One region of the Dorea sp. 210702-DFI.3.17 genome, then DNA from elsewhere that is predicted to be linked to it. Evidence: riboswitches for the same ligand, from Rfam matches in the RefSeq annotation. Region 1 holds a riboswitch; the other holds the start of a gene.

The links. Region 1 has a riboswitch for glycine ahead of LI149_RS05800 (GrdX family protein). Riboswitches for the same ligand answer to the same signal wherever they lie in the genome.
Region 2: another riboswitch for glycine. It lies ahead of glyA (serine hydroxymethyltransferase); the one in region 1 lies ahead of LI149_RS05800 (GrdX family protein).

What each region holds. Positions count from the first base shown of each region.
Region 1 covers NZ_JAJCNB010000006.1:76,352-92,644, forward strand. The annotation lists gene LI149_RS05750 (DUF5717 family protein) at 1-1,003, shown strand, start outside; gene LI149_RS05755 (DUF5716 family protein) at 1,034-2,311, shown strand; gene LI149_RS05760 (hypothetical protein) at 2,286-3,059, shown strand; gene LI149_RS05765 (amino acid ABC transporter substrate-binding protein) at 3,233-4,060, shown strand; gene LI149_RS05770 (amino acid ABC transporter permease) at 4,158-4,808, shown strand; gene LI149_RS05775 (amino acid ABC transporter ATP-binding protein) at 4,820-5,506, shown strand; gene purF (amidophosphoribosyltransferase) at 5,663-7,090, shown strand; gene purB (adenylosuccinate lyase) at 7,211-8,644, shown strand; gene LI149_RS05790 (sodium:alanine symporter family protein) at 8,866-10,230, shown strand; gene LI149_RS05795 (sodium:alanine symporter family protein) at 10,547-11,917, shown strand; glycine riboswitch at 12,284-12,398, shown strand; gene LI149_RS05800 (GrdX family protein) at 12,589-12,981, shown strand; gene LI149_RS05805 (glycine/sarcosine/betaine reductase component B subunit) at 13,071-14,339, shown strand; gene grdB (glycine reductase complex selenoprotein B) at 14,359-15,669, shown strand; gene trxB (thioredoxin-disulfide reductase) at 15,771-16,293, shown strand, end outside.
Region 2 covers NZ_JAJCNB010000042.1:1,873-17,929, forward strand. The annotation lists gene LI149_RS13505 (cation-translocating P-type ATPase) at 1-1,923, opposite strand, end outside; gene LI149_RS13510 (hypothetical protein) at 2,163-2,357, opposite strand; gene LI149_RS13515 (YitT family protein) at 2,393-3,250, opposite strand; gene sdaAA (L-serine ammonia-lyase, iron-sulfur-dependent, subunit alpha) at 3,356-4,225, opposite strand; gene sdaAB (L-serine ammonia-lyase, iron-sulfur-dependent subunit beta) at 4,228-4,899, opposite strand; gene lpdA (dihydrolipoyl dehydrogenase) at 5,068-6,474, opposite strand; gene LI149_RS13535 (lipoate--protein ligase) at 6,607-7,605, opposite strand; gene gcvPB (aminomethyl-transferring glycine dehydrogenase subunit GcvPB) at 7,666-9,099, opposite strand; gene gcvPA (aminomethyl-transferring glycine dehydrogenase subunit GcvPA) at 9,103-10,413, opposite strand; gene gcvH (glycine cleavage system protein GcvH) at 10,439-10,816, opposite strand; gene gcvT (glycine cleavage system aminomethyltransferase GcvT) at 10,869-11,960, opposite strand; gene glyA (serine hydroxymethyltransferase) at 12,000-13,241, opposite strand; glycine riboswitch at 13,348-13,458, opposite strand; gene LI149_RS13565 (acyltransferase family protein) at 13,897-15,885, opposite strand; tRNA gene LI149_RS13570 (tRNA-Lys) at 16,029-16,057, opposite strand, start outside.

The DNA.
Region 1 (16,293 bases):
CACGTTACGGGAAAGTGGACTGACCGGTGCAGATGAGAGAAAGGTCTTTCGCCTTTGCAGCGAAAAAATCCGCGAGGAAGATCCGGGAGAAGATGCATTTCTCCTTTATCTGACATTTGAAATGTTCAAGAAACAGCAATATGATAAGGCGACGCTGACATATCTGGGTGAATATTTCTGTGGTGCAACAAGAGATATGAAACGTCTTTGGGAAGTTATGCGGGAATATGAGATTCCGTCCTATAAAGTAGCAGAGCGTATTATTACGCAGATGCTGTTCTCGGAAAATATTTTTGATGAAGAGAAAATTTTCGAAGATTATTATCTGTCTGACACAGCATATTTCCGGCTGAAACAGGCATATCTTGCATTTGTTTCCAGAGAGTATATTCTCTATGGAAGAGAACTTGAAACATGTGTATTTCGTATTATTGCCAGAGAATGTGACCAGAAAGAAGAACTTCCGGATGTCTGCAAAGTGGCACTTTTATGTTATTATGCGGGTAGTGATTACCCGGCAGACATAGAAGCCGTCCTGCATCAGCTCTTACGGGAAATGTGTGAAAAACAGATTATTTTTCCAGCGTACATGAAATACAAGGAAGAGTGGCTTCGTGAAGTGCAGCTTTATGATAAGACTATAGTTTCTTATCAGGCAAAAGAAGGAAGTAAAGTAAAATTGTTCTATAAAATCAAGGGTTCCGGTAAGAAAACACTTGGTTATCATTCAGAGATGCTTGTTCCGGTATTTGAGAATCTGTATGTGAAACAGTTTGTACTCTATGCAGATGAGGAACTGGATTATTATATCCAGGAGTCTGATGGAAAAGAGAGCACAAATACAGAAAAGCAGATTATCAGAAATGATCATGCAATTTTAGCTGGGCGTTTCGGAAGAATCAACGCCATGGTCCAGATGACACCGGCAAACCGTAACAAGGCTATGATGGAGTATGAAGAAGAGGATATACTTGCAAAAAAAATGTTCAAACTTTATGAATAAATACAACAAAAAGAGAAAGGAGGAATGGTAATGAAAAGAGGTTGTGTGATTGGCTATGACATCAATGAGAAGGGCTGCCAGATCAGCTATTATGACGACTCTATGGAAGAGCCGGATACAATGATGGCTTCGTCCAATAATTACCTGATTCCTCTTGTATTGGGATATTTTAAAGACCGCTGGGTATTTGGAAAAGAGGCAAAAAGACTGGCGGTCGTAGGAGAAGACTGCACGGAGACGGATCTTTATGGAAAGGCAAAGCGCCGCGAGAAAGTAAGCCTTGCCGGCAAGACTTATGATGCAGTGTGGCTCCTTGCAAAATACATCAGTCTGACACTTCAGGATTTTGAAAATATTCAGTATCTGACATTTACAACTCCGGAGACGGACGTGGATATGGCGAAGATGCTCAAAGGGATCGGTCAACATATTGGCGTAGACAAGGAAATCATCAATGTTCAGGATTATAAAGAAAGCTTTTGCCAGTATATGATTTTTCAGCCAAAAGAACTATGGCAGTATGAATCTGCACTGTTCTATTGTGATGAAGATCGAATCAAGGCATATATGCTTCGAAGACTCCGAGTGGATGCAAGCCACGGCATGAATTCATTTGTGACAGTCGATGAAGTGGCAAATGCCCAGAGAAAGGAACTGGAAGCGCTTTATCCGATTATGAATAAGGAAAAGAGCCCGGACGAAAGTTTCAAGTCTATGATTGAAAATGTGTTCGAAAAAAAGGTTATTTCTTCGGTATATTTAACAGGAGAAGGATTTGAGAAGAACTGGTACCCGAATTCTCTCCGGGTGCTTTGTAACGGCAGACGTGCCTTTATGGGAAATAATCTTTACAGCAAGGGAGCCTGCTATAAATCTATCCGGAAATGTGAGCCAAATGATGACGGACCGATTTATTTAGATGAGACGAAACTGACAGAGAGGATTTGTCTGCGTATGCGTGTGGATGGTCAGGAGGGGTGGTATCCGCTTGTGACATGGGGAACGCATTGGTATGAAGCAGATGGACAGTGGGAAGTGCTCCTGGAGGACGCTTCTGATATTGAAATTTTAGTGGAAAGTCTGGTAGACGAAGAAGTACAGGTGGAGAAAGTATCGCTGGAAGGTCTTCCGAAGAGAACAGATTATTCTTTAAGACTTCAAGTAGAGGCTATGTTTTTAGATGAACGTACCTGTAAATTGACATTTCGCGATGTGGGATTTGGCGAATTCTTCACCCCGACAGATTTCCGGGTGGAGAAGACAATTCAGTTAGGAGGAATCAATGGGCAGTTTAATTCTATGTCATAGTAAACGTGCAAAGCGCCCGTACGAGATTTCCCGGGTGCATATGCGAATTTATACAATTGAAGAATTATGTTATTATCTGTGTAATAATTTGTATTTAATTGATTATACAATTATGAACCGGAGACTGTGTGACTGGTTGGAAGACGAACTTGGTCTTGCAAAAATGGCGGAGGATCTGCGCCGTGATCTGGATCAGAATGCGACATTAGAAGAGTTCGTACTTACAATATTGAAAGGATCTGTGATTTATGCACCATCAGAGATCGGGAAGATTCAGAATCTTTTGGAGCAGCTGAAAAACCAAAGAGATGTAGAACGTGCGAAGTATAAGGCGGACAGTTTAATGAAATCAGGAGAATATGAGTCTGCGATTTTGGTGTATCAATCCATTTTAAGTCAGGACTGGGATGAGTCCGTGAATAAAAAATTCTATGGAAAAATATACGGCTGTCTCGGTAGCGCTTATGGATACCTGTTTCTTTATAAAGAAGCAGCACTGATGTTTAAGGAGGCTTACAGCATCTGTGAGGAAGAAGATATGCTGAAAGCATATATTTATTGCTGCTATCGGGGACTTCCGGAAAAAGATTATGTAAAAATGTTATCCGGGAATTCGATGTTTCTTTCAATGTCTGCAAAGATTAAAGCAGAGATGGAGGAAGCAAAGAAGGAAAATGATCTGGATTTTTCTGATGAGAAGCTGATTACGTGGAAAAGCGAGAACCGCAGGATTGACAAGAAGTCCTGAATATGTTACTATAACAAAGCAATTTAGCGTGGTAAAGTAATCAATTGGTAAATTGATAAAAGATTACACCGCATCGCAAAGCAATAGGAGATTCGAAAGAAAAAGGTATTTCTCGAGGTTAAATTCGAATCGGGATTTGCGAAAAAAGCTTTGAGTTCAGGAGGATAATAAAGATGAAAAAGAGAGCTGCACTTTTAGTTGCACTTTCACTGGCAGTTGTTACGGTTCTTGCCGGCTGTGGTGGAAAGGACAGTAGTAAATCGGCAGATTCAAAAGATTCTGCAGCTACATTTGAAGAAAAAAAAGAAGGAGATACATTTACGGTAGGATTCGATCAGGATTTTCCACCGATGGGATTTGTAGGAGACGACGGTGAGTATACAGGATTTGATTTAGAGCTGGCCAAGGAAGTATGTGACCGCAATGGCTGGGAATTCAATCCGGAACCGATTGCCTGGGATTCTAAAGATGCACTTTTGAAATCCGGAGAGATTGACTGTATCTGGAACGGATTTACCATGAATGGAAGAGAAGATGAATATACATGGTCAGAGCCTTATCTTGATAATCAGCAGGTATTTGTCGTAAGAGCAGATTCTGGAATCAATTCCGAAAAGGATCTTGCAGGAAAGACTGTTGATGTACAGACAGATTCTTCCGCAGAGGCAGCATTAAAAGATAATACAGAACTTAGCTCTACATTTTCAACAGAAATCATTCCGGATTACAATACAGGATTTATGAATCTGGAATCAGGAGCTGTTGATGCTGTCGCAATGGATATTGTAGTAGCAAAGTATCAGATTGAATCACGTTCTGCAGAATTTAAGATTCTCGATTATGAAATTGCTTCTGAGCAGTACGGAGTTGGATTTGCAAAAGGAAATGATGCTGTAAAAGATCAGGTTCAGAAGACGCTGGAAGAGATGGCGGCAGACGGAACACTTGCAAAGATTTCTACAAAATGGTTTGGTGAAGATATCACAACAATTGGAAAATAAATAAACAGACTAACTGGAAAGACCGGGTCGTCCTGAAAACGGGTGATCCGTTTTTCTTGAAAAGCGATGACAATGATTCGCGAGGAGGAATTTTGGTATGGCAACATCAGTCATGTTACAAAAATTAGGAGAAGGAATGGTTACGTCACTGTGGATATTTGCAGTGACATTGATATTTTCTCTGCCGTTAGGACTTTTGATCTCTTTTGGCAGAATGTCAAAGAATAAGATTATCAGTACAATTTTTAAACTTTATATATCAGTGATGAGAGGAACTCCGCTGATGCTTCAGCTTATGGTAATCTATTTTGGACCGTTTTATATTTTGGGTGTACAGATTTCCCAGTCCTGGAAGAATATGGCTGTGGCAATTGGATTTGTACTGAACTATGCAGCATATTTTGCAGAAATTTATCGCGGGGGAATTGAGTCTATGCCGCAAGGACAGTATGAAGCTGCAAAGATACTTGGATACACAAAGGCTCAGACGTTCATAAGAATTATTCTTCCGCAGGTCATCAAACGAATCCTTCCGGCAATTACAAATGAGACCATTACACTTGTAAAGGATACATCTCTTGCATTTACAATCGGTGTGACAGAGATGTTTACGATGGCAAAAGCACTTGCTTCCGGCCAGGTATCCATGCTCCCATATGCATTTGCGGCTCTGTTCTATTACATACTGAATCTTGTGGTTGCATTTATTATGGAACGGATTGAGAAGAAAATGAATTATTATCGGTAGGAGGAAAAGTCATGAGTCTTCTGGAAATAAAAAATGTGAAGAAAAATTTTGGAGGAGTGGAAGTATTAAAAGACATTTCTCTAAAAGTAGATAAAGGAGAAGTGCTTGGAATTATCGGACCATCCGGTTCCGGAAAATCTACACTTCTTCGTTGCGCAACAGGACTTGAGACACCGGATGATGGAGAAATCAATTATGATGGAACATTTGGACTTGTGTTTCAGAATTTCAATTTGTTCCCACATTATTCGGTTATGAAGAATATCACAGATGCACCGCTTCGTGTGCAAAAGAGAAAAAAAGAGGAAGTGTACAAAGAGGCGAGAGAGCTGCTTGCGAAGATGGGACTTGCTGATAAGGAAAACGCTTATCCGTATCAGCTTTCGGGTGGGCAGCAGCAGAGAGTATCAATCGCCCGTGCACTTGCTATGAATCCGGATATTCTGTTTTTTGATGAACCGACTTCAGCACTGGATCCGGAGCTTACCGGCGAGATTCTGAAAGTCATCAAAGATCTGGCTGCAGAGCACATGACAATGGTGATCGTTACACATGAAATGAATTTTGCGAAAAATGTTTCAGATCATGTAATTTTCATGGATAACGGTTATATTGCTGTGGAAGGAACGCCGGAGGAGGTATTTGGTTCTTCTAACGAAAGAATGAAAGAATTCCTTGGGAAATTTAGCGAAAACTAATAAATGGAGTCTTAATATTAATAATACTAATAAATAAACCAAAATAAAAATAATGACTGAGTAAGACTTAAGGGCAGGTGGGGCAATTGCATTTCCATCTGCCTTGTATTATACTTAAAAACATCTGATGACTGATAGGAAGAAGGAGTTACATTCATGAGCAACTATGAGAAGATAACAACAGGTATGGGTGAAGAATGTGGTGTATTCGGAGCATATGATATGGATGGAGGAGATGTAGCACCATCTGTATATTATGGTTTATTTGCTTTGCAGCACAGAGGACAGGAAAGCTGTGGAATTGCAGTGACAGACACATACGGAGAGCGCAAAGTTCATTCGAAGAAGGGGCTTGGCCTTGTAAACGAAGTGTTTGATGAGGAAGCCTTAGAAGGGTTGAAAGGTAATCTTGGTGTCGGACATGTCCGTTATTCAACTGCAGGGGCAACGAAGGTAGAAAATGCTATGCCACTTGTTCTGAACTATGTGAAAGGTACTCTGGCAATTGCCCATAATGGTAATCTGACAAATGCTGTGGAGCTTCGTCATGAACTGGAATATACAGGAGCAATTTTCCAGACGACCATTGACTCAGAAGTAATCGCGTATCATATTGCAAGAGAACGACTGAAGACGGCAAAAGCAGAGGAAGCTGTCCGTAATGCTATGCAAAAGATTGAAGGTGCTTACGCACTGGTTGTGATTTCTCCAAGAAAAATGATTGGAGCGAGAGATCCGTTCGGACTACGTCCGCTTTGTATCGGAAAAAGAGATAATACATATTTTCTTGCATCAGAGAGCTGTGCGATCGCAGCAGTAGGCGGCGAATTTGTAAGAGATGTAGAACCAGGTGAGATTGTAAGCTTTACAAAGAATGGCATTACATCAGATAAATCTATGGCAATCTCTCCTAAGAAACAGGCGAGATGTATTTTTGAGTATATTTATTTCGCTAGAACGGACAGTACAATTGATAAAGTTAATGTTTATCATTCTAGAATTACGGCAGGAAAAGCATTGGCACAGTCCTATCCGGTGGAGGCAGATCTTGTAGTGGGTGTGCCGGATTCCGGTCTGGTAGCTGCAAAAGGATATTCAGAAGAGTCAGGAATTCCTTATGGTATGGCTTTTCATAAGAATAGTTATGTGGGAAGAACATTTATCAAACCAAAGCAGAGCCAGAGGGAGAGCAGTGTTAAGATTAAACTAAATGTTATCGAGGAAGTAGTAAAAGGAAAGAGAATTGTCATGGTCGATGATTCTATCGTACGTGGTACAACCTGTGCGAATATTATAAAGATGTTGAAAAAGGCAGGAGCAACAGAAGTTCATGTAAGAATTAGCTCTCCGCCGTTTTTACATCCTTGTTATTTTGGAACAGATGTACCGTCCAATGATCAGCTTATTGCACATTCTCATACGACGGAGGAAATCCGCGAGATGATCGGTGCTGACTCACTGGGGTATATGGAAATCGGTAAGTTGAAAGATATGGTCGGAGAGCTGGCGTATTGTGATGCATGCTTTACAGGAAATTATCCGATGAAAGTTCCGACAGAGGACATTTCTCATGCATTCGATTAATTGTAAGATGTGATTTTTTATAAATGTGTTGATAGCAGGAGAAGGTATCCTGTATAATGATAATGTAGAAATAATATGTGAAGAAATCACTTAAATGTGGTATATCAGGGAGGAAGAAAAATGAGCTACGATAGATATGTAAGTCCGCTTTCAGAGCGCTACGCAAGTAAGGAGATGCAGTATGTATTTTCACCAGATAAAAAATTTAAGACGTGGAGAAGACTCTGGATCGCTCTGGCAGAGACAGAAAAAGAACTGGGACTGTCCATTACGCAGGAGCAGATCGATGAACTGAAAGCTCACGCAGGAGATATCAATTATGAGGTGGCAAAAGAACGTGAGAAAGTTGTGCGCCACGATGTAATGTCTCATGTGTATGCATATGGACAGCAGTGTCCGAAAGCGAAAGGAATTATTCATCTGGGAGCAACTTCATGCTATGTAGGAGATAATACAGATATTATTGTAATGTCTGAGGCACTTGAGATTGTAAGAAAAAAACTGATAAATGTTATTGCAGAACTTGCAAAATTTGCGAATAATTATAAAAATCAGCCGACACTTGCCTTTACACATTTTCAGCCGGCACAGCCGACAACGGTTGGAAAGCGTGCAACACTTTGGATGCAGGAATTCCTGATGGATCTTCAGGATCTGGAATATGTAAAAAGTACATTAAAGCTTCTTGGATCTAAGGGAACGACCGGAACTCAGGCAAGCTTTTTGGAGCTTTTTGATGGAGATCAGGAAAAAATCGATCAGATTGATCCGATGATCGCAAAGAAGCTTGGATTCGAAGCATGTTATCCGGTATCAGGACAGACTTATTCCAGAAAAGTTGATACAAGAGTACTGAATGTACTGGCGGGAATTGCAGCCAGTGCACACAAATTCTCAAATGACATTCGCCTGCTCCAGCATTTGAAAGAAGTAGAGGAACCGTTTGAGAAGACACAGATAGGATCATCTGCTATGGCATACAAGAGAAATCCGATGAGAAGTGAGCGTATTGCATCTCTTTCCAGATATGTAATGATTGATGCACTTAATCCTGCGATTACATCTGCAACACAGTGGTTCGAGAGAACACTTGATGATTCTGCAAATAAGCGACTCAGCGTTCCGGAAGGATTCCTTGCAATTGACGGTATCCTGGATCTTTGTCTGAATGTTGTAGATGGACTGGTTGTATATCCGAAGGTTATTGAGAAACGGCTGATGTCTGAACTTCCGTTCATGGCAACTGAGAATATTATGATGGATGCAGTAAAAGCAGGTGGAGACAGACAGGAACTCCATGAGAGAATCCGTGAGCTTTCTATGGAGGCCGGACGTAATGTGAAGGAAAAAGGTCTGGATAACAACTTACTTGACCTGATTGCAGCAGATCCGGCATTTGGTCTGAATGAGGAAGAGTTAAAGAAGACGATGGATCCGGCAAAATATGTTGGACGTGCGCCGCTTCAGGTGGAAAATTTCCTGAAAAAAGTTGTGGATCCAGTTCTGGAAGCTAATAAAGATGTGCTTGGCATGACAGCAGAAATCAATGTATAAATATACAAAAAAATGTATTAAGAAGCGAGGAAACTCGCTTCTTTTTTAGTCCATTTTTGCGAATTATCAAAATTAATCACTGTTTATATTAAAATTGGTTGCAAATTTTGTGTTAATAAACTATAATTCTATGTAAAAGAAGTTAGCAAGTTACAAACAACTTCGCAAAACTTCAAAATGTAACTAATGATGTCTATCTAAAGTGAAAAGGGGGAAGCTATATGGAGACATTAAATAACATTGTATTGACAATTCAGAATTACATGTCAAACTACATTTTGGTAATTGCACTTCTTGGAGCAGGACTTTGGTTCTCAATCAGACTTGGTTTTATCCAGGTTCGGGGATTTGGCGAAAGTATGAGAAGAACCTTTGGCGGTCTGTTTAGTAAAAAAGGCGCAGCTGGAAAAGACGGAATGTCATCATTCCAGGCATTGGCAACAGCTATTGCAGCTCAGGTAGGAACCGGTAATATCGCCGGAGCAGCTACCGCACTTGCAATCGGTGGAGCCGGAGCGATTTTCTGGATGTGGATCGCAGCATTCCTTGGAATGGCAACGATTTATGCAGAAGCGCTTATGGCACAGAAGTACAAAACAGTTGGTGCAGATGGTCAGGTCACAGGAGGACCGGTATACTACATTAGAGCAGCGTTCAAAGGAACATTCGGAAAAGTACTTGCAGCACTTTTTGCAATCTTGATCACATTAGCACTTGGATTTATGGGTAACGCAGTTCAGTCTAACTCTATCGCAGCAGCTTTCCATACAGCATTTGGTATTCCACAGTGGATTATGGGAGTTGTTGTAGCAGTGATCGCACTCTTTGTATTTGCAGGTGGTATTGAGCGTATCGCGAAAGTTACAGAAACAATCGTACCGCTTATGGCAGCACTTTATATCGTAGGTGCATTGATCGTTATTATTTACAATTACAAGAATATTCCTTATGCATTTGCATCTATTTTTGTTGGAGCATTTGCACCACAGTCTGTAGTCGGTGGAGCAGCCGGTGCAACTGTTAAGTTAGCTCTTACAAAAGGTGTAGCAAGAGGATTGTTCTCTAATGAAGCTGGTATGGGATCTACGCCGCATGCTCATGCAGTAGCAAAGGTTAATCATCCGGTAGAACAGGGATTTGTGGCTATGGCAGGTGTATTTATTGATACATTTATCGTATTGAATCTGACAGCATTAGTTATCCTGACAACAAAGTCTATTCCAACTGGAAAGACAGGAGCAGAACTTAGCCAGTATGCATTCTCTACATTATATGGAAAAGGCGGAAATATCTTTATTGCAATTTGCATGTTCTTCTTCGCATTTTCAACAATCATTGGTTGGTATTTCTTCGGTCAGGCCAATGTAAAATACTTATTTGGACCTAAGGCAGTAAAGATTTATTCAGTATTAGCAGCTGTTTGTGTATTCCTTGGATCTCTCGCAGAAGTTGATCTTGTTTGGAATATGGCAGATTGCTTCAACTCCTTAATGGTAATCCCGAATATCCTTGCATTGTTTGCATTGAGCAAGGTAATCAGCCAGGTACATAAAGATTACTTCAAAAACTTTAACAAAGCAAAATAGACTAATTAATAGAAAAAACATAAGTTAAGATAGTGTTAAGAAAAGAAGTCCGGCAGAATTAAAACTGCCGGGCTTCTTTGGCGTTAAAAAGTGGTTGATTAATTTAAAAAAACAATGCATAAATATTCGGAAAATAACGACTAATGTATTATGATTAAAGAATATATATAAGAAAAGATTAGAATAAATAAAAAATAATCATTGTTTACAGAAAATTATGTTGAAAAAAAGATTAATTTCGGTTATACTAAAACTCGAGAAGCACGAATACATTATTACAAATGTCTTTCGAAAAGGAAAAAAAGGGGGTCGTTTTATGGAGACATTAAATAACATTGTATTGACGATTCAGAATTACATGTCAAACTACGTACTGATTATTGCACTGTTAGGTGCGGGCCTTTGGTTCTCGTTCAGACTCGGGTTTATCCAGGTAAGAGGATTTGGCGAAGGAATGAGAAGAACTTTTGGCGGTCTGTTCAGTAAGAAAGGAGAAGCCGGAGCGGATGGAATGTCATCATTCCAGGCATTGGCAACAGCGATTGCGGCACAGGTAGGAACCGGTAATATTGCCGGAGCGGCAACAGCACTTGCGATTGGTGGACCTGGAGCAATCTTCTGGATGTGGATCGCGGCATTCCTTGGAATGGCAACTATCTATGCAGAAGCAATTATGGCACAGAAGTATAAGACGGTCGGAGCGGACGGACAGGTCACAGGAGGACCGGTTTACTACATAAGAGCAGCATTCAAGGGGACGTTTGGAAAAGTTCTTGCTGGAATTTTTGCAATACTGATTACACTTGCACTTGGATTTATGGGTAATGCAGTACAGTCTAACTCTATTGCGGCATCATTCCATACAGCATTTGGTATTCCACAGTGGATCATGGGTCTTGTAGTAGCGGTGATTGCAATTTTTGTATTCATGGGTGGTATGAAACGAATTGCAAAAGTTACGGAAACAATCGTACCATTTATGGCAGCTTTATATATTATCGGCTCATTAATCGTAATTATTTACAACTATAAAAATATTCCTTATGCATTTGCATCTATCTTTATCGGCGCATTTTCTCCGAGCTCTGTAGTCGGTGGAGCAGCCGGTGCAACTGTGAAGCTTGCACTTACAAAAGGTGTAGCAAGAGGATTGTTCTCTAACGAAGCTGGTATGGGATCCACACCACATGCGCATGCAGTAGCTAAAGTGGATCATCCGGTAGAGCAGGGATTTGTGGCTATGACAGGTGTATTTATTGATACATTCGTTGTACTGAATCTGACAGCGCTTGTTATCCTGACAACGAAATCTATCCCGAGCGGAAAGACAGGAGCAGAACTTAGCCAGTATGCATTCTCTACATTATATGGAAAAGGCGGAGACATCTTCGTAGCTATCTGTATGTTCTTCTTCGCTTTTTCTACTATCATAGGATGGTATTTCTTTGGTCAGGCTAATATCAAATATTTGTTTGGACCGAAAGCAGTGAAAATCTATTCTGTAGCTGCAGCGGTTTGTGTATTCCTTGGTTCTCTTGCAGAGGTTGACCTTGTATGGAATATGGCAGATTGTTTCAATTCTTTGATGGTAGTACCAAATATTCTTGCATTATTTGCGCTGAGTAAAGTAATCAGCCAGGTGCATGAAGATTACTTTAAAAACTTTAAAAAGAAAAATAATTCATAGATGGCGTCGATAAATAATTGAATAATTGATAGTAGAATCAGTAAACTCCAGTTGCAAATAAACTGGAGTTTACTGTGATAAAGCGTTAAATTAAGAAGCACTAATAAATAAAAGTAGAACATCTTATAATAAAAAGTTAAATTGTTTGTGAACTAATAGAATATTGTGAAAAACGGGATATATTATTTATAGACAAAACAAATGTAATGGCAATTGTGACCAAAAAGGGACATTGCGAAATGTGCATAATGACTAAAAAAAGAAAGTTATGGCAAAAGGGTTGCAAATAAATTAACAATACGTTATTATAGATACAGGCAATGGGAGATATTCATTGTCTCTATAAAATAAAAGTGAATAGCGGGATGATCTTTCTTAAGAGAGAGTCTTTACTAAAGAAGACCGCCGAAGAGGCAAGCCAAGGTATGCTGGTGGACATATCAGGGGTGAAACTTTCAGGCAAAAGGACTGAGAAAGGGACTGCGTTCTGAATCTTGTGTTGAAAAGAAAGGCTATCTAAGAAGAACGGTCAAGACAAAAGACAGAAAGGCGATGCACACACAATATTGGTGTTGTATCGTCTTTTTTTAAATCCTACCGGATAGCTGGAAAGAATGACACAATACTTATTTCATCTATGCAAGAAATCAAAAATGGAAGGCGGATAAAAAATGAAGAAAGATTACATTATAATAACGAACAATCCATTAGTTCCACAGATGCTTGATGAAGAGCATGAAGTGGATTATAGTGAGATTTCTTATGAGGATGTATTGGGGAAAGTTAGAGACAGGATACACGAAGGACATTTGCTTTTATCACATCCATTATCTGGAAGCGTGAAGCCGAATGAAACACCATATAAGTCGGTTATGATCTCACGTAAAGCCGGAAAACTGGATGAGAGGTCATTGTCAATTATAGAAGGAGCCATAAGATCCTGTGCAAAGTTTGAGTTCAAGTCAGAAAAGTACAGAGAATTCATGCCAGAGACATTCAAAGACTTCCAGTTAATTGACTGGACCCTGTTACAAAGCGCTATTTCATCCGCAGATGTGTGGTAGGTCGAGTAGCGAGAGGTTGTTAAAGCATTTAGCTTACACAATAATATCAAAATTCTTGAAGGAGGGAACCATAAGTGAGAAGATTGGAAATGGGACACATTTACATTAAGGATATCCAGTTCGCAGCAGAGTCTAAGATCGAAGATGGAATTCTTTATGTAAACAAAGAAGCTGTAGAGGCTGTTGCTCTTGAGGATGAGCACATTAAGAGCGTATCATTTGATATTGCTAGACCAGGTGAGTCAGTGAGAATCACACCGGTTAAAGACGTTATCGAGCCACGTGTAAAGGTTGAAGGAAGAGGAGGAGTCTTCCCGGGAGTAATCAACAAAGTAGATACAGTTGGTGAAGGAAAAACTTATGCATTAAAAGGAATGGCTGTTGTTACAGCTGGTAAGATCGTTGGATTCCAGGAAGGTATCATCGATATGACAGGTGTTGGAGCACAGTATACACCATTCTCAAAAACATTAAATCTTGTTATGGTATGTGAGCCAGTTGATAACATCAAACAGCATGATTATGAGAAAGCTGTTCGTTTCGCTGGATTCAGAGTTGCTGTATATCTTGGGGAATTAGCACGTGATCTTACACCAGATGAGACAAAGGTTTATGAGACATACGGGGTTATGGAAGGAAAAGAAAAATTCCCAGATCTTCCGAGAGTTGCTTATGTACAGATGTTACAGAGCCAGGGACTTCTTCATGACACATATGTATACGGAGTAGATGCTAAGAAGACACTTTCTACTCTGATGACACCAACAGAGATCATGGACGGAGCTATCGTATCCGGTAACTGTGTATCTGCTTGTGATAAAAACCCAACATATGTTCACGAGAATAACCCGGTTATTCACGATTTATTTGAGGAGCATGGTAAAACTATTAACTTTGTTTGCCACATCCTTACAAATGAGAACGTTTACCTTGCAGACAAGATGCGTTCTTCTGACTGGACAGCAAAACTTTGCCGTTTCTTAGACCTGGATGCTGTAATCGTATCTCAGGAGGGATTCGGTAACCCAGATACAGACCTTATCATGAACACAAAGAAAATTGAGGCTGAAGGCGTTAAGACTGTTATCATTACAGATGAGTATGCTGGACGTGATGGAAAATCTCAGTCACTTGCTGACTCTGATCCGGCTGCAGATGCTGTAGTAACAGGTGGAAATGCTAATGAGCTGATTCACCTTCCAAAACTTGATAAAGTTATCGGAACTTTAGACTATGTTAACGTTATCGCTGGTGCCAGCGACAAGACTCTTCAGGAGGACGGATCTCTTGAAGTTGAGATTCAGGTTATGACTGGCGCAACAAACGAGACAGGATTCAACGTACTGAGTGCACGATAGAAAGGGAGGACGAATCATAATGAGTAAAATTAGAGTTGTACATTATATCAACCAGTTCTTCGCTAATATCGGTGGAGAAGAAAAAGCAGATTACCCTGCAGAGCTTCGCGTAGGAGAGGTCGTAGGACCAGGACTCGCTCTTGCTCAGAAATTTGGAGATGAAGCTGAGATCGTTGCTACAATCGTATGTGGTGACTCTTACTTCAATGAGAATCTTGAAAAAGCTAAAGCTGAGATTCTTGAGATGGTTAAAGGACAGAATGCTGATCTGTTCATCGCTGGACCTGCATTCAACGCCGGACGTTACGGAGTTGCTTGTGGAACAGTTTGCGATATGATTAAAGAGGAGCTTGGAATCCCAGTAGTTACAGGAATGTACGTTGAGAACCCAGGTGCTGATATGTTCAAAGACAAAGTATACATTGTTCCTACAAAGAACAGTGCAGCTGGTATGAGAGATGCAATTGGAAAATTAGCTCCACTTGCTATGAAACTTGCTAAAGGTGAGAAGATTGGTGCTTCTTGCGAAGACAACTACATGCCAAACGGTATCCGTGTAAACTTATTCGAGGAGAAACGTGGATCAAAACGTGCTGTTGAGATGCTTCTTAAGAAGATTGCTGGTAAGCCATTCGTAACAGAGTTCCCAATGCCGACATTCGACAAGGTTGCTCCACAGCCGGCTATCAAAGATCTTAGCAAAGCTACAATCGCTCTGTGTACATCCGGTGGTATTGTTCCGAAGGGTAATCCAGATCACATCGAGTCATCTAATGCTACAAGATATGGTGAGTATGACATTACAGGTGTTAACGATCTGACAGAGGAGACATACGAGACAGCTCATGGTGGATACGATCCGGTATACGCTAACGAGGATGCTGACCGTGTACTTCCAGTAGACGTTATGCGTGAGTTCGAGCGTGAGGGTGTTATTGGAAAACTTCACAATAAATTCTATACAACAGTTGGTAACGGAACAGCCGTATTATCAGCTAAAGCATTCGCTGATGAGTATGCTCAGAAGCTGATCGCTGATGGTGTTGATGCAGTTATCATGACCTCCACTTGAGGTACCTGTACACGTTGCGGTGCAACGATGGTAAAAGCTATTGAAGCTGCAGGACTTCCAGTAGTTCATATGTGTACTGTAACTCCAATTTCTATGACAGTTGGAGCTAACAGAATCGTTCCTACAATCGCTATTCCACATCCACTTGGAAATCCGGAGCTGGATAAAGATGAGGAGTACGCACTTCGTAAATCCTTAGTTAAGAAAGCTCTTGAAGCTCTTACAACAGAGGTTGATAAACAGACAATTTTTGAGTAAAATTGTGCATTTTATAAAAAATATGCGTTTCATTTTTGAAAACTATGTGCTATATTGTATGTAGCGTTATAGAATAAAAATGAAAAAAGGAGAATTTCGTTATGAGCAAAATTTATGACGTAATTGTCCTGGGTGCAGGTCCTGCTGGATTAGCAGCAGGACTGTACGCAGGAAGAAGTCGCTTGTCAGTTCTTATCGTTGAGAAAGGACAGGATGGCGGACAGATTTCAATCACAGATGAGATTGAAAACTATCCTGGACAGATTGTGGATCAGCCGGAGTCAGGTCCGTCTCTGATCGCACGTATGACAGAGCAGGCTAAAAAGTTTGGGGCTGAGCGTGTTTCTGACACAATCAAAGAAGTTTCACTTGAGGGAGATGTAAAAGTCCTCAAAGGTGAAAAGGGTGAGTATCAGGCAAAGAATATTATCATTGCTACAGGTGCTCATGCAAGACCAATCGGTTGCAAGGGTGAGGCAGAGTTCCTTGGAAGAGGAGTTTCTTACTGCGCTACTTGTGACGCTAACTTCTTCGAGGATTTCGAGGTATATGTAGTAGGTGGTGGAGATTCTGCTGTTGAAGAGGCTATGTACCTTACAAAATTCGCTAGAAAAGTTACAATCA
Region 2 (16,057 bases), on a different contig from region 1:
ATAAATGTTTCGTCCATTTTCCACTGCCTTGACAATCGTTGCAAAGTTATCATCCGTCAGCACCATAGCTGCCGCATCTTTCGCCACTTCACTTCCCGTAATTCCCATGGCAACTCCGATATCTGCCTGCTTCAGTGCCGGAGCGTCATTCACTCCGTCTCCCGTCATTGCCACAATATTTCCACGCTCCTGCCATGCCCGCACGATACGGATCTTGTGTTCCGGTGAAACTCTTGCATACACAGAAATGTTCGGTACGAACTCCTGGAGTTCTTCGTCCGTCATATCCTCAATAACCGCACCTTCACAGGCTTCCGACATATTTTCCAAAATTCCGATTCGTTTGGCAATAGCCGCTGCTGTTACTTTGTGGTCTCCTGTAATCATGATTGGCTTGATTCCTGCCTTGATACATTCTGCAACTGCATCTTTAGACTCCACTCTCGGCGGATCCATCATGGAAATCAGTCCCAGGAATGTCAGGTCATTTTCATCATTTAATGTAAGCCCCTGCTCCTGTTCCATCGTCTTATATGCAAATGCCAGTACACGCAGTCCGTTTTCAGAAAAATGTTTATTCTGCACTTCAATTCTGACGCGGTCTTCTTCTGTGATCTTTCTTAGAGTATCTCCATCCTGAATGTGGCTCATACGCTCAAGGAGCACATCGACCGCACCTTTTACGACCATAACATACCGTCCGTCTATAAAATGTTCCGTGGACATAAGTTTTCTGTCACTGTCGAACGGCACCTCGGAAAGCCTTGGATACTTACCACGCACTTGTGCATAATCTGCTCCCAGAAGGCTGCCAAGATTAATAAGAGCCGTCTCCGTCGGATCTCCGATCTCTTGACCATTTTGATTTGTAGAATCATTGCAGAGCATACTGAACATCAGTAACTCTCGCTGTGCCGGATCCTCCAGATCAATCTCTTCAGAACAGATACTTGCACCATTTACATAATAATTTTCCACAGTCATTTTATTCTGTGTCAAAGTTCCAGTCTTATCAGAGCAGATGATTGACACACTGCCAAGTCCTTCGACTGCCTGAAGCTTGCGGATGATCGCATGCTCCTTCGCCATCTTCTGTGTACCAAAGGAAAGCACGATGGTCACGATAGAACTAAGCGCCTCCGGGATAGCTGCCACCGCCAGCGCAACTGCAAATAGAAATGCATTTACAATCGATTCTCCACGGATCACGCTGATTGCAAATAAAATTCCGCAAAATACAAGAATCGTAATAGACAACTTCTTACCAAAATCATCCAGATTCTTCTGAAGCGGTGTCTGCTTCTCTGATGCATTTTTCAGAAGCCCGGCAATCTTACCGACCTCCGTACTCATTCCGACTTCCGTTACTTCAAAGGATGCTCTTCCGTATGTGACAAAGCTTCCGGAAAATACCCGGTTCGTCTGATCTCCAAGTGCTGCACCTTCCGGTACTTCTTCTAAAGACTTTTCCACTGGGAGACTCTCACCTGTAAGTGCACTTTCGTCCACTTTAAGACTTGCAACTGTAAGTAACTTTCCATCTGCCGGAATTAAGTCTCCCGCCTCCACAATTACTTCATCACCGACGGTCACTTCTCTCGCCGGTACCTGCATTAACTGCCCGTCACGCACGACCTTCGCATCCGGTGCCGACAGTTGCTTCAAACTATTCAGCGACTGCTCCGCCTTCACTGTCTGCACCGTTCCAAGAATCGCATTCATCGTAATAACTACAAAGATTACAATCGCACTCTCCACATCTCCAAGAAATCCTGAAATCACCGCGGAGATGATCAGAATAATTACCAGAAAATCCTTGAACTGTTCTAAAAATATTTGAAAGACACTTTTTTTCTTTCCCTCTTCCAGTTCATTCGGTCCGTATTTCTTTAGATTTTCCTTCGCCTGCTCATTTGTCAACATAATTTGTACCTCCTTTTTCCTATTATGGCTCATCTGGTGTACAAAAATAGAGACCTTTATTGCACACCAAAAATATGCAATAAAAGTCTCACCATTTCATTACGATACGGATGATCACTCATCGTACTGACGACATCGCAAACGCCTGATTTTCTACTTTGCAAGACTGACAGGCGCCAGTTACTCCCTTTTATTAATGTTAATATAGTCGATTCTTTCGAATCTGTCAACGGGGTTTTTTACCTTTCCATCAAAAAATCTATAACATTCTGATGTATAATTCCATCTCTTGAAAAATCAAATCTGTCCATGGAAAGTACATACTTCGGATAATTATCTTGAATATCCTTATATGCTCCAAATTCTCTTTCTATGACATCTTCCGTTGCCAGCAAATATGCGACCTGGTAATACTTTTTCTTTCCGTCTTTCACTGCTACAAAATCAATCTCACCCTTTGTCGTTTTTCCTACATCGTATTCCGGAATCCTTTTCCTATGATCTCACTACTGTTTGTGATCATCATAAATGCGTGTGGTTCTACGCTTCTTACGAATTTCCGCAGTTTTAATGCTTGGTCACGGTTCACAACAGTCATGATGACATTCTTCGGCTCGTGTGAATAAGATCCTTCTGCAGACATAATTGTCGCACTGTGGTTCAGCTCTTTATGAATATAATCGCAGATTGTATCAGCATTATCTGACACGATTGTAAAATATTTACACAGGTTCAGACTCTCAATTACGGAATCAATGAAAAATGATTTTGCAAGGAATCCGGCAAATGAAAACAGTCCAACGGTCGGATTATATACAAAGAAAGAAATCGCAACAACTGCGAAGTCTACAAGCAGTAACGCCATTCCGATTGACACGCTGGTATACTTTTTTAATATCAAAGCAATAATATCGGTTCCTCCGCTGGACGCATCCATGAAGAAGAATATCGCGGAACACACTGCTAGCAGCATGAAGGAAAATACAAGCTCCAGCACCGGCTGGTTCGTGATTGGCTTGTCTATCGGATACACATACTGCGCAACTTCCAGCACACCACTGAATACGATACTGACATAGAAAGACCGCATTGCAACTTCCTTTCCCAATATTGGAAATGCGATCAATAACAGTAACATATTGATTACAAATGTGTACGTACTGGCGGAACCGCCAAACATTCCACTTAAAATAACTGCAAAACCGGCTACACCTCCGAAACTAAAATGGTTCGGAAACTTAAATACATAGTTCGCCAGTGCAAGTACGACTGCCCCCACAGTCAGTATACTGTATTTTTTAATCGGTCCCATGTGCTCATCTAACATAATTTATCCCCTCTTTCCCTTACTCATGACACTTGATTGTTTATCTTTGTTATAACATACTCTCCTAAAAAAAGGAATGCCCTCCGGCATTCCTTTTCGTAATATTTACATTCCAAGTCTCTCTGCAATTTCAAGACCCTTCGGACTTGTTGCGACACCACCCATACTTGTCTCTCTGAGTGACACGTCCATCTTCATTCCGACTTCGCCCATGGCATCAATGACCTGATCTACCGGAATGTGGCTTGCGATTCCTGCCAGTGCCATATCTGCTGCCGCCAAAGCGTTTACCGCACCGCCTACATTTCTTTTCACACACGGAACTTCTACCAGCCCGGCTACCGGATCACAGACAAGTCCCATCAGATTCTTAAGTGCCATGGCGCATGCATGTCCCATCTGCTCTTTACTTCCGCCTCGTACACTACAGATTGCCGCTGCTGCCATTCCGGAAGCAGAACCTATCTCTGCCTGACAACCGCCGGAGGCTCCCGCCAGGGAAGCACGGGACGCAATGACCTGGCCGATTCCTGCTGCCACATACATCGCCTGGATCATGGTTTCCTCTGAAGCTTCATATTCTTTATAATAAGTAACAAGAACTGCCGGCATGACTCCACAGGCTCCGGCAGTCGGAGCTGCCACAATTCGCTTCATACAGGCATTGTTACATCCCATTTTTAATGCATTTGCAATAACTTTGGATACAAAATCGCCACACAACGGTTTCCCCTGCTCACGATATGCATCCATCAGCTTTCCTTCTCTTCCGACAAGTCCACTTCTGGAAATTGCCTCCGGGTCATATGCTGCAACACTCTCTTTCATAGAATTCCACATATGTGTCATCTGATTCCAGGACTCTTCTTCGCTGATTCCGTTTTCCTCGCAGTCCTCAAGCTGAACGGCTTTCCAGAATTCTACACTGTCTTTTTCGCATCTTGCCATGATCTCATCCACTGCCTGATATGCCATAACTATCGTCCCTCCTCCAGATTCAGAGATATTACTTCCAGAATATCCTCTTTCTTTTTCAGTTCAGCCACAACATTTTCCGGTATAGACTGATCTGTTTCTACGACCATAACGGCAAGACCGCCTCTTTTGTGACGGAACACCTGCATCGTCGCAACATTGATCTTCTCCCGGCTCAGTGCCGCGCTTACCTCTGTAATACAGCCCGGGCGGTCCATATTCCGTACGATCAACGTATTGCTCTCCCCACTGAAATCAACTTCTATCCCGTCAAGCACACTGACACGGATCCGGCCTCCTCCAATAGAGTATGCCTGCATGACCATCTTTTTATCCGCACCATTTTCCATGATCACTCTTGCTGTATTCGGATGTGCGCCGCGGATTTCTTTTTTTGCAATGGTAAATTCCATGCCATTTTCTTCTGCTACTGTAAAACTATCCGGGATTCGAAGATCATCTGGTTTCATTCCAAGAAGACCCGCAATGATCGCCTTGTCTGTTCCATGACCTTCTCCTGTCGCCGCAAATGATCCGTGCAGATACACTTCTGCTTTTTTCACCGGTTCTCCAAAAAGTTGTCTGGCTGTATAGCCGATCCGCACTGCCCCCGCTGTATGAGAACTGGACGGACCGACCATAATTGGCCCTAATATGTCAAATATGCTGCTCATTGCAAGCTCCTCCTTAAATGTCTATAAAACTTTTTCCTATTATCTCACTGCTGTTTGTAATCATTATATATAGTTACACCATACACGAAAAATGCCGCAATGACAACTCTGAAATCTACATTCCAAATTTTTCTGCAATTTCTATTCCCCTTGGATTTACTGCCACTTTTATTTCTTTTTCTTCGGCATTACATGGATAGCTCCGCCTTCCAGCTCTTCAAGCGCTTCTCCGATTCCTTCATTGTAAGTCGGATGTGCCCGCATACCTTTCAGAAGCTGTGATACTGTCATATTATTGGCAACTGCTGTCACGAATTCACCGATCATGTCGGTCGCTCTTGCACACATCATCTGTGCCCCGACAATCACGCCACTCTCTTCTTCTGCAACGATTTTAATAAATCCCCGCTCCTCTTTTGTGATGAGAGATTTTCCGTTGGCACTCATAATGAACTTACCAACTTTGACAGCGATACCTTTTTCTTTTGCCTCATCTTCCGTGATACCGACAGATGCAATCTCAGGATCTGTGTATACACAACCCGGAACTACATTGACATCGACAGACACTTCTTTTCCGGCAAGCTGCTCTGCAACCTGGATTCCCTGGGCACTTGCCGTATGGGCAAGCTGTGCTCCAAAAATCAGATCTCCGATTGCATACACGCCCGGAATACTTGTCTCGAACTTCTCATCTACAACGACACGTCCTCGGTTCATTTCCGGTGTCGCATCTTCTGCAAAGAGTCCATCTGTGTTCGGGCATCTTCCAACCGCACATAATACATACTGGGAGGCTGCACTCTGCTCTTTTTCTTTCTCCACATACTTACAAATGTACTGGTCTCCATCTGCTTCTACACCCTGTACAGCAGCTGCTGTGTGAATATCAATGCCACGTTTTTTCAAAATCAATTTCAGATTCTGAGAAATCTCCTTATCCATATTCGGAAGAATTCTCGGAAGTGCCTCAAGAATCGTCACCTTACAGCCAAGTTCTGCGTAAACCGTTGCGAATTCCACACTGATAACTCCGCCACCGATAATTGTCAGGCTCTCCGGCACACTCTTCATACGGAACAGTTCATCACTGGTCAGGACTCCCGGAAGATCCATACCTGGAATCGGCAGGATCAACGGCTTAGATCCTGCTGCCAGGATAATGTGCTCCGCCTCTAAAATCTGCTCGCCATCTTCAGACACAACTTTTACTTTCTTATCTGGAAGAAGGGTTCCTTTTCCAGCAATCTGGTCCACTTCGTTGCCCTTGAACAGCCCTTCCACACCTGACACAAGCTGTTTTGTTGTCTCTTCTTTATATTCAAATATTTTTTCAAAATCAAATGTTACATTTTCTGCATGGATACCAAAGCGCTCACACTCTTTTGCGCTTCTATATACCTCTGCAGCATGAATCATTGCTTTTGCCGGAATACATCCACGGTTCAGACATGTTCCGCCTGCTTCTCTTGCCTCAACAACTGCTGTTTTAAATCCAAGCTTTGCTGCCTTAATAGCTGCCACATATCCTCCCGGTCCGGCACCGATCACGATTACATCATATTTCTCGCTCATACTGATGTCCTCCTGTAATTATCCACAATACTGCCAGATGGCAGTGTCTTTTTCCACAACTTCTTTCATATCTTTCCACCTTGTTCAACTGGATGTAACACTTGAATTGAATTCGGAAAGACATTTTTTCTGCTAGAGTTCTTCCTCTTTTATCCACTCGATAATATCTGCTATCATCTCTTCTTCCTGCTTGTCCTCAGCCCAGTAAAGTCTAAGCTCTGAGCAAATATTCTTCTTATGATAACGGATACCTTTTAAATACTTCGGAAGCTTCTCGATCGTCATAGGTTTCAGCGAATCTGAGTACACATTGACATCAGAAATCTTTCCTTTATCCACCTGGAACTGAATATTTATCTGTCCCCACGAAAATCTCTTTGATATCTCATACTGAAAATCTATTTTTCGTCCATATAACCAGTTCCATGATGAAAAATGTTTCGTCCGATTTTCAATCTCTTTCTGATCCAGGTCATCCATCTTACGCTCATTTGATTTCAGACCATAGGCCTCCTCAAATGCTTCCCTTAATGCTTTTTTCAACGCTTCCAGTGTCAGATCCGGTATGTAATCCACCAGATTAGTCACTCTTGATTTTACAGAATCCACACCTTTGGACTGTAATTTTTCCTTTGATACAGTCAGATACTTGGAAAGCATCTCTTTGTTCACATTCATCATCAATGTTCCGTGATGATAGCAATGCTGCTCCTGCTCATAAAATGCATTTCCGGAAAATTTCTTTCCATCAATCAAAATGTCATTTCTTCCGGACTTCTCCGCTTTTGCACCTAACTTTTGCACTGCTTTGACAATAACTTCCAACTGTCTGTCAATGCTGTAATTTTCTTTTGATACGAGAAATGTGAAATTCAGATTTCCCAGATCATGATATACTGCTCCGCCACCGGAAAGACGACGTGCCAGATGTCCTCCATTTTCCTCAAGACTTTCAACTTTACATTCTTTCCAGGCATTCTGATTTCTTCCGATTACAACGGTATTCTGATTCTGCCACAAATATAAAATACACTCCTGAGGTTCACAGTGGAGGAGTAAATACTCCTCCACTGCAAGATTTTTATATGGATGAAACTGACCGCTCTCAATGTAAGTAATCTTCTCTACCATATGCGATCCCCTTATCCTATTCTTTTCAATTTTTTATATTCTTGTTGTTACATCTGCGAATTATGATTCAAACTCATATTTCAATACCGGATGTCTCGCTGCCTCTACCTCATCCATTCTTGTGACCGGTGTTGTCACCGGTGCCTGAAGCAGGCTTTCCGAATTCTCAAGTGCGTCATTGTAAAGCTTACGAAATACCTCAATTGCATGATCCAGTACTTCTTTTGACTCTGTCTCTGTCGGCTCTACCATCAGCGCTTCATGTACGATTAACGGGAAGTACATTGTAGGCGGATGGATTCCGTTATCCAGAAGTCCTTTTGCGATATCCATTGCAGATACACCTGCTTTCTTCTTCAGATCTTCCAGACTCATAACAAACTCATGCATGCATACCTCATCATATGCCATTGTATAGAGGTCTTTTAACTTGTTCATCATATAGTTCGCGTTCAGAACTGCGTTCTGGCTTGCCTCCGGAATTCCTTCTTTTCCAAGTGTCATCAGGTAAGTCAGTGCTTTGACAACTACAAGGAAGTTTCCATAGAATTCTTTCATCTCACCAATGCTGTGCTCGGCTTTCTCCATTGCCAAAGCCCCTTCTTTTTCTACCACTCTGTAGGATGGCAGGAACTGCAGCAACATACTCTTGCAGCCAACCGGTCCGCTTCCCGGACCTCCGCCTCCATGAGGTGTTGAAAATGTCTTATGAAGGTTCAGGTGAATCACGTCGAATCCCATATCTCCAGGTCTTACAGTTCCCATAACTGCATTCAGATTTGCTCCATCGTAATAGCAAAGACCGCCGCATTCATGTACGATTTCTGTAATTTTTAAAATATTTTTGTCAAACAGTCCGACAGTGTTCGGATTGGTCAGCATCAGTCCTGCAGTATCTTCTCCACATGCTGCCTTTAACGCTTCAAGGTCTACTCCTCCGTCCGGTGCAGATGCAATGCTGACTACCTTATAGCCTGCCATTGTAGCACTAGCCGGGTTGGTTCCATGCGCAGAATCCGGTACAATGATTTTTGTTCTCTTCTCGTCTCCTCTGCTTTCATGATATGCCTTAATGAGCATCAGACCTGTAAACTCTCCGTGAGCTCCTGCTGCAGGCTGGAATGTCATACCGTCCATTCCTGTGATCTCGCACAGGTATTCTTCGGATTTTTTCAGAACTTCCAGGCATCCCTGTACAGAATGTTCTGGCTGCAGCGGATGGATCTGGGTAAATCCAGGCAATGCTGCCATATCTTCATTAATTTTCGGATTGTACTTCATCGTACAAGATCCAAGTGGATAGAATCCATCATTGACTCCATGGGATTTCTTTGCCAGTTCTGTATAGTGTCTGGAAAGGTCATTCTCAGACATTTGCGGAAGGTGAAGCTCTTTTTGTCTTGCATCCTTCTCACCAGGTTTTTTGATTTCTACATCGCAGGCTGGGAGCATGCTCATGCCTCGTCCGGCTCTGCTTTTTTCAAATACTAACATGCTCTACACCTCCTTTAAAATGCGGATAACTTCATCCATCTCTTCTTTTGTGTTCATCTCTGTACAGCACCATAATACTCGGTGGTTTCCAAGTGGATATCCTCCCAGGATTCCATGCTCTTCCAGCGCCTTTAATGCTTCGCAAGGACATTTTTCAGATACAGTTACAAATTCGTGGAAGAATTCTCCCTTATTCTCTACTTTGAATCCGATCTTATCAAGCTCTGCTGCCAGATAATGTGCTTTGGAAGTAGACTGAAGCGCTGCTTCTTTGATTCCTTCACTTCCCATAGCCGACATGTACACGCCAACTGCCAGCGCGCAAAGTGCCTGATTGGAACAAATGTTACTGGAAGCTTTTTCTCTGCGGATATGCTGCTCTCTTGCCTGAAGTGTCAATACATATCCGGTCTTTCCATTATGGTCTTCTGTCTGACCGACAATTCTTCCCGGAAGCTTTCTCATCATGCCTTCTGTGGCTGCCATAAATCCTAAGTATGGTCCTCCAAATCCAAGTGGAAGTCCCAGTGGCTGTCCATCTCCGACTGCCACATCTGCACCGTACTCTGCCGGTGTCTTGATGATTCCAAGGGAGATTGGATTCACACCCATGATATATTTTGCCCCGGCACCATGAGCAATTTCCCCGATTGCCTGTGCATCTTCCAGATTACCGTAATAGTTCGGATGTTGGATATAGACACATGCTGTCTGCTCGTCTATATTTTCTTTCAGATAATCCAGATCTGTCACGCCGTCTTTTTCCGGAATCTCCACGATCTCCATTCCATTTCCATGACAATACGTATGTATCGTTGCCAGTGCATCCGGCAAGATCGCTGTGGATACGAAGGCTTTCTTACGCTTTCTCTCCTGGCACATTGCCACACCTTCTGCTGCCGCCTCGGCACCGTCATACACACAGGCATTGGACACGTCCATTCCGGTCAGATCACAGATCATTGTCTGATACTCGAAAATGGACTGTAAGATTCCCTGACTGATCTCTGCCTGATACGGTGTATATGCTGTCAGCAGATTTTCTTTTGAAATCACACTGTTCACTATGGATGGAATAAAATGTCTGTATGCTCCTGCACCTCGGAAAATGGTCTTAAATACCTGATTCTTTGATGCAATATTTTCCATCTCTCTGCGGACTTCCAGCTCTGACTTTCCTTCCGGAATATTCAGTCCGCCTTTGATCTTAACCTCATCAGGAATATGTGCGAACAGATCCTCGATAGAACTGTATCCGATCTCTTTTAACATTTCCTGACGTTCTTCTAACGTATTCGGTACATAGCTTCCCATATGCCGTCCACCTCCCGTCTTTGTCTTACTGCTCGCTTGCTACAAATGCCTCGTATTCTGATGAGGATAATAATTCCTCTTTCTCAGATACTTCTTTTACTTTGATAAACCATGCATCATATGGTGCTCCGTTGATAGATTCCGGTGCATCTAAGAGCTCCTCGTTAATCTCACACACAACTCCGGAAACCGGTGAATATACATCGGAAACAGCCTTTACAGACTCAACATCACCAAATGCCTCACCAACGGATACGCTGTCTCCCTCTTCCGGAAGATTTACAAATACTAAGTCTCCAAGCTCAGACTGTGCGTAGTCTGTAAGACCAATTGTAACAACATCTCCTTCTTCTTTTACCCACTCATGTGATTTTGCATATAATAATCCTTCTCTGATTTCCATTTTAATAATCTCCTTTTTTTATATATTCTCTTTTTTAATCCTTCAACAAAACTTATTTCGCTCTCTTGTAGAATGGCAGTGCTATGACTTCTGCCTCGACTTTACGTCCTCTTACATCTACTTCTACTTTATTACCGATCTCTACACTTCCGGCATCTACTAATGCCATTGCGATTGGATATCCCAGGAACGGACAATGTGTTCCGCTTGTTGTATGTCCGATTTTCTTGTCTCCAACATAGATATCCTGATGTTCACGGATAATTCCTCTTCCGGTTACTTTGAGTCCGATTCTTGTAATCTTCGGCTCACCACGCTCTTCCATGGCTTTCTTTCCGATGAAGTCTTCCTCTTTTCCCATCTTGACTGCAAATTTCAGGCCTGTCTCAAGTGGTGATATTTCATCATCCATCTCATGTCCGTACAGCGGCATTGCTGCTTCCATACGAAGTGTATCTCTGGCTCCAAGTCCACACGGAATCAGCCCTTCATCTTTTCCGGCCTCTAAAAGTGCATCCCACATTTTCTCAGCATTTTCACTTGCCAGATATAACTCGACTCCGTCTTCTCCTGTGTATCCTGTCTTGGAAATGATACATGGAATTCCAGCTACCTCTGTATCAAATACTGCATGATAATATTTCTTTGGAATGTTCTCTTCTGCCGTTAATTTCTTCAGAATCTCCATTGCTTTCGGTCCCTGAAGTGCAATCTGTCCATACTCAGAAGATGCATCTGTAAATGTGACCTCTCCGAATTGATGGTCTAACATCCACTGATAATCTTTATCTTTGTTCGCCGCATTTACTACGATAAAGTAATCATTGTCTCCACGTTTGTATACGATCAGGTCATCTACTGTTCCACCATTCTCGTTACACATCGGGCTGTATCTTGCTTGCCCATCTACCATGTTAGTAAAATCATTTGTCAGCAGCTTCTGCAGGTTTGCAAGTGCATCTTTTCCCTGGCACAATACCTCTCCCATATGAGACACATCGAAAAGTCCCGCTTTTTCTCTAACTGTCATATGCTCTGTGATAACACCTGTTCCATACTGTACCGGTAAGAGATATCCTGCAAATGGAACGATCTTACCGCCTGCTTTCACATGCGCATCATAAAGTGGTGTTTTTAACTCCATGTCAAATCCTCCTTCTTATTCTTAATAGACACGTTAATTTTATTCGTATAATGGATATTTCTCGCAGATTTTTGTGACTTCATCTCTAATCTCATCTGCCTTTGTCTCAAAGTCTGTCACCGTCATCTTGATCAGTTTTGCGATTGTCTTCATATCCTCTTCCTTCAGTCCTCTTGTTGTAACTGCCGGTGTACCGATTCTGATTCCACTTGTTACAAATGGACTTGCCGGATCATTTGGTACTGAGTTCTTATTGACTGTGATGTAAACCTCGTCCAGTCGGTTCTGAAGTTCTTTTCCGGTAATCTTCATGTTCTGAAGATCTACTAACATCAAGTGGTTATCCGTTCCACCACTTACCAGATTGAAGCCTTCTGCTATCAATGCATCTGCAAGTGCTTTCGCGTTATTCACTACCTGCTTCTGATACTCTTTGAACTCTGGTTTCAATGCCTCTCCGAAGCAGACAGCTTTTGCTGCAATAATATGCATCAGCGGACCCCCCTGAGTTCCCGGGAAGATTGCTTTGTTAATTGCTTTTGCATGTTCTTCCTTACACATGATCACTCCGCCTCTTGGTCCTCTCAGTGTCTTGTGCGTTGTCGTTGTAACTACATCTGCGTATGGAACCGGATTCTGGTGAAGTCCTGCTGCAACCAGTCCTGCGATATGTGCCATATCTACGAAGAGATAAGCGCCAACTTCTTTTGCAATATCTGCAAAGATATCGAATCGGATCTCTCTTGGATAAGCGGAAGCTCCTGCAACAATCATCTTCGGCTTACATTCATGTGCAAGTTTTCGAATCTCATCGTAATCCAGTACTCCGTCATCGTTGATGTTATAAGGTACAAAATTATATAAAATACCGGATTGGTTTACCGGTGATCCATGTGTCAGATGTCCGCCGTGTGCCAGGTTCAGTCCCATTACTGTGTCACCCGGTTTAATCAGTGCCTGATATACTGCATTGTTTGCATTTGCTCCTGAGTGCGGCTGAACACATGCATGATCACAGCCAAATAATTCTTTTAATCTCTCAATTGCCAGATTTTCAATAATATCTACATTCTCGCAGCCCCCATAATATCTCTTGCCCGGATATCCTTCTGCGTATTTATTTGCCGGTACAGTTGCCATAGCCATCATCACTGCCGGGCTGATAATGTTCTCAGATGCAATCAGCTCCAGGTTTCTTCTCTGGCGTCCAAGCTCCAACTCAATTGCTTTTCCAACCTCTTCGTCATAGTTCTTCACATAATCTGTTACCTGTTCAACCATGTTCATTTTCTAATCATCCTCCAAATTTCCCCAAAAATTTTAAAAAAAGGGTACAAAAAAAGCAGGTAAAAAATAATTTCTTAACAATCTTAAGACTAATTATTTTTTATCTGCCTCTGTCCTTTCACCTGAAAGATTACTTACCGGTCTTCGCGTGTATGGCAGGTAAGTTACTTCTTCGGTACAATCCCTTCCATTGTTCTCCAGAGTGTTGTCCAGACCCGTTCCTTTTGCCTGAGAGTTTCTGCTTGCCCCTTCGGCTCCAGTCTATCATTCCATGTGTCGCGTCTCACATGATAGTGGTATCTCACAAGTCCTTCCTTCAACTTAACCTCAGAATACAGCTGTCTGATAATAAAGTCAAGCGTTAAATATTTTTCTTACTTGTTAGAATTCTATCAGTGATTATCGTTAAATATCTGACACCGTATTTACAGCCTTTACACCAGTTTTACATGCGTTTTTCTCAGTAATTCAAGTCGAACGTCCGTGAGACTTGGCGCGTGATTCTGGTCAGAGAAGCTGACATATTCCTATCAGAATCACTGCGCATCCTCGCGGAGCGTTTATCTCAGTCGGAGACCTATCTCCCACTGAGACAAATTTACTATTACTCACCACCTGAAGGTGGGAGTCTTCTCGACTGAGATAACAACTATTCTGTACTTGTATCTGTACGATTGTCATTGCTACTATCCGTATTGGAATCTGTACTACTGGCATTACTGCTGTCCGTACTTGTATCTGCACCACTGCTCAATCTTGACTTAGGAATTTCGATATTCTCTTTCTTATATGCAGCCAGTACAGCCTCCTTGATACATTTTGCATATGCTTTCGCACCTGCCGGGAGCAAATGTGTATCGTCTGCATCAAAATACTCATCATGACCCTCGCTTGCAGCATACCAGTCGATCAGATATGTATGATCATTTTCTTCTACGAATTTTTTTATCTTGCTGTTGCTTTCCTCTTCGAACGTATCATGCGGAATCCGGACTGTTGTCAGAAACAATGGCATATCCTTCCCTATCTTCTCCCGAATATCTTCAAGTTCACCATTGATCGGACTGTTCGAAAGTGATGCAAATATGACGCCTTCTCCCTCCCATTTCTTTTCGTCAATGTAGGAATCAAGAACTTGTTTACCAAGTGATGTGATCCGTCCGATTTTAGTATCACTGACGCTGTTTGGAAACATTTCATAAAAATCATCTGTCACATCAACTGCAATAGAATCCCCGATGAGCAGGAGATTTAAACCTTCCAGAATCTCATCATCCGTCAGATCAGCCGTACAGATGGTATCATCACTCTCTGAACCATTCGCTTTCTGCTTTGCAAGTTGTTCTTCCGTCATCTTACCGGTCTCTTTTGCCTTTGTCTCACGTTTTTGTAATGTATCCAATGCATTTTTCTTCGGCACAAATACCATGCAAAGTATCAGTGACACGGTCAGTACAAATGTGCCTGCCATTACCTTTAAACTTCTTCTTGCCACCTGTATCTGGCGCTTCTTCTCCTGCCTGGATTTCGGTCTGCTTCTTAAAATATTCAAATATTCCCCAATAATACCATGGCGGATCGGTGTCTCAATAAAACGATAAGAAAGCTCTGCCAGGACAACACTTAATACAATTTCAATCAATGTAATCCACCAGGATGCCTTTATCCCCTTACTGATTAACAAAATGATTGGATAATGCCACAGATATATGCTGTATGAACGATCCCCAATCCATTTCAATACTGGATTACTTAAGAATCTGCTAAGCCAGGTCTTTCGTCCTGATACTGCATAGACCATCAATACGGTCAGAATTGTTCCAAAAAATTGTCCTCCTCTGTACCAGAAATTACTGGAACCATTGATTGCTATCGTCATCACGAGCAACACTGCAAAAGACACACTGCCCAAAACCATATTGACACTAGCTGAAAGCCTTCTTGGAACCATCCGGTACTCCCACAGAATTGCAAGTAATGCACCGAATAAAAGGGAAAATGCTCTCGTGTCTGTCCCATAATATACCCGGCTGGCATCCTGCTGTGGATCAAATAATACAATCATCAAAATTACTGAGATCAGCGCCAGCAACAGCGTTACTCCGGCAAACAAAAGACCTCTCTTTGCCCGTCCCTCTCCTCTGCTTTTTGCTAACTTATAGATTCCCAGAAGAATCAATGGATATATCAGATAAAATTGTGTTTCAATCGCCAGTGACCGACAATGCGTAAATGGTGACGTTACTCCGGCCGCTTCAAAGTAAGATACCTTATTAAAAATCTGCCACCAGTTATTAAATCCCAGAACAGATGCCAGAAAATCCTTACAGCCCTTTGTAAAAATAATCCTGTTTACGACTGCGCTGACAAATATTATAACAACTGCCATTGACATAACTGCCGGAACAAGACGCCTGATACGCCTCAGCCAAAAGTTCTTCAAATCTATTGTTCCTTCTTCTTCTACTTCGGAAATCAGTATGCCTGTAATTAAATATCCTGATAAAACAAAAAATACTGTCACACCAAGAAAGCCGCTCTTAAATAAAGCCAGCTTCAAATGATATGCCAGTACCATAATAACCGCAATTGCTCTTATACCATCAAGCCCTGTGATGTATCTTCTCTTTTTCCCCATAACTCTTCATCCTCATTTGTACTTTTTATTGTTTAGCTCATAACTTCTGTTGCCTCTCCTCTTGTCTCTAATATCTATTATACATAATATTAAATAAAAGTACAAAAAAAAGCAAGAACCTTTAAAGTTCTTGCTTATCTGCATGAGCGTGCGGGGATTCGAACCCCGGACA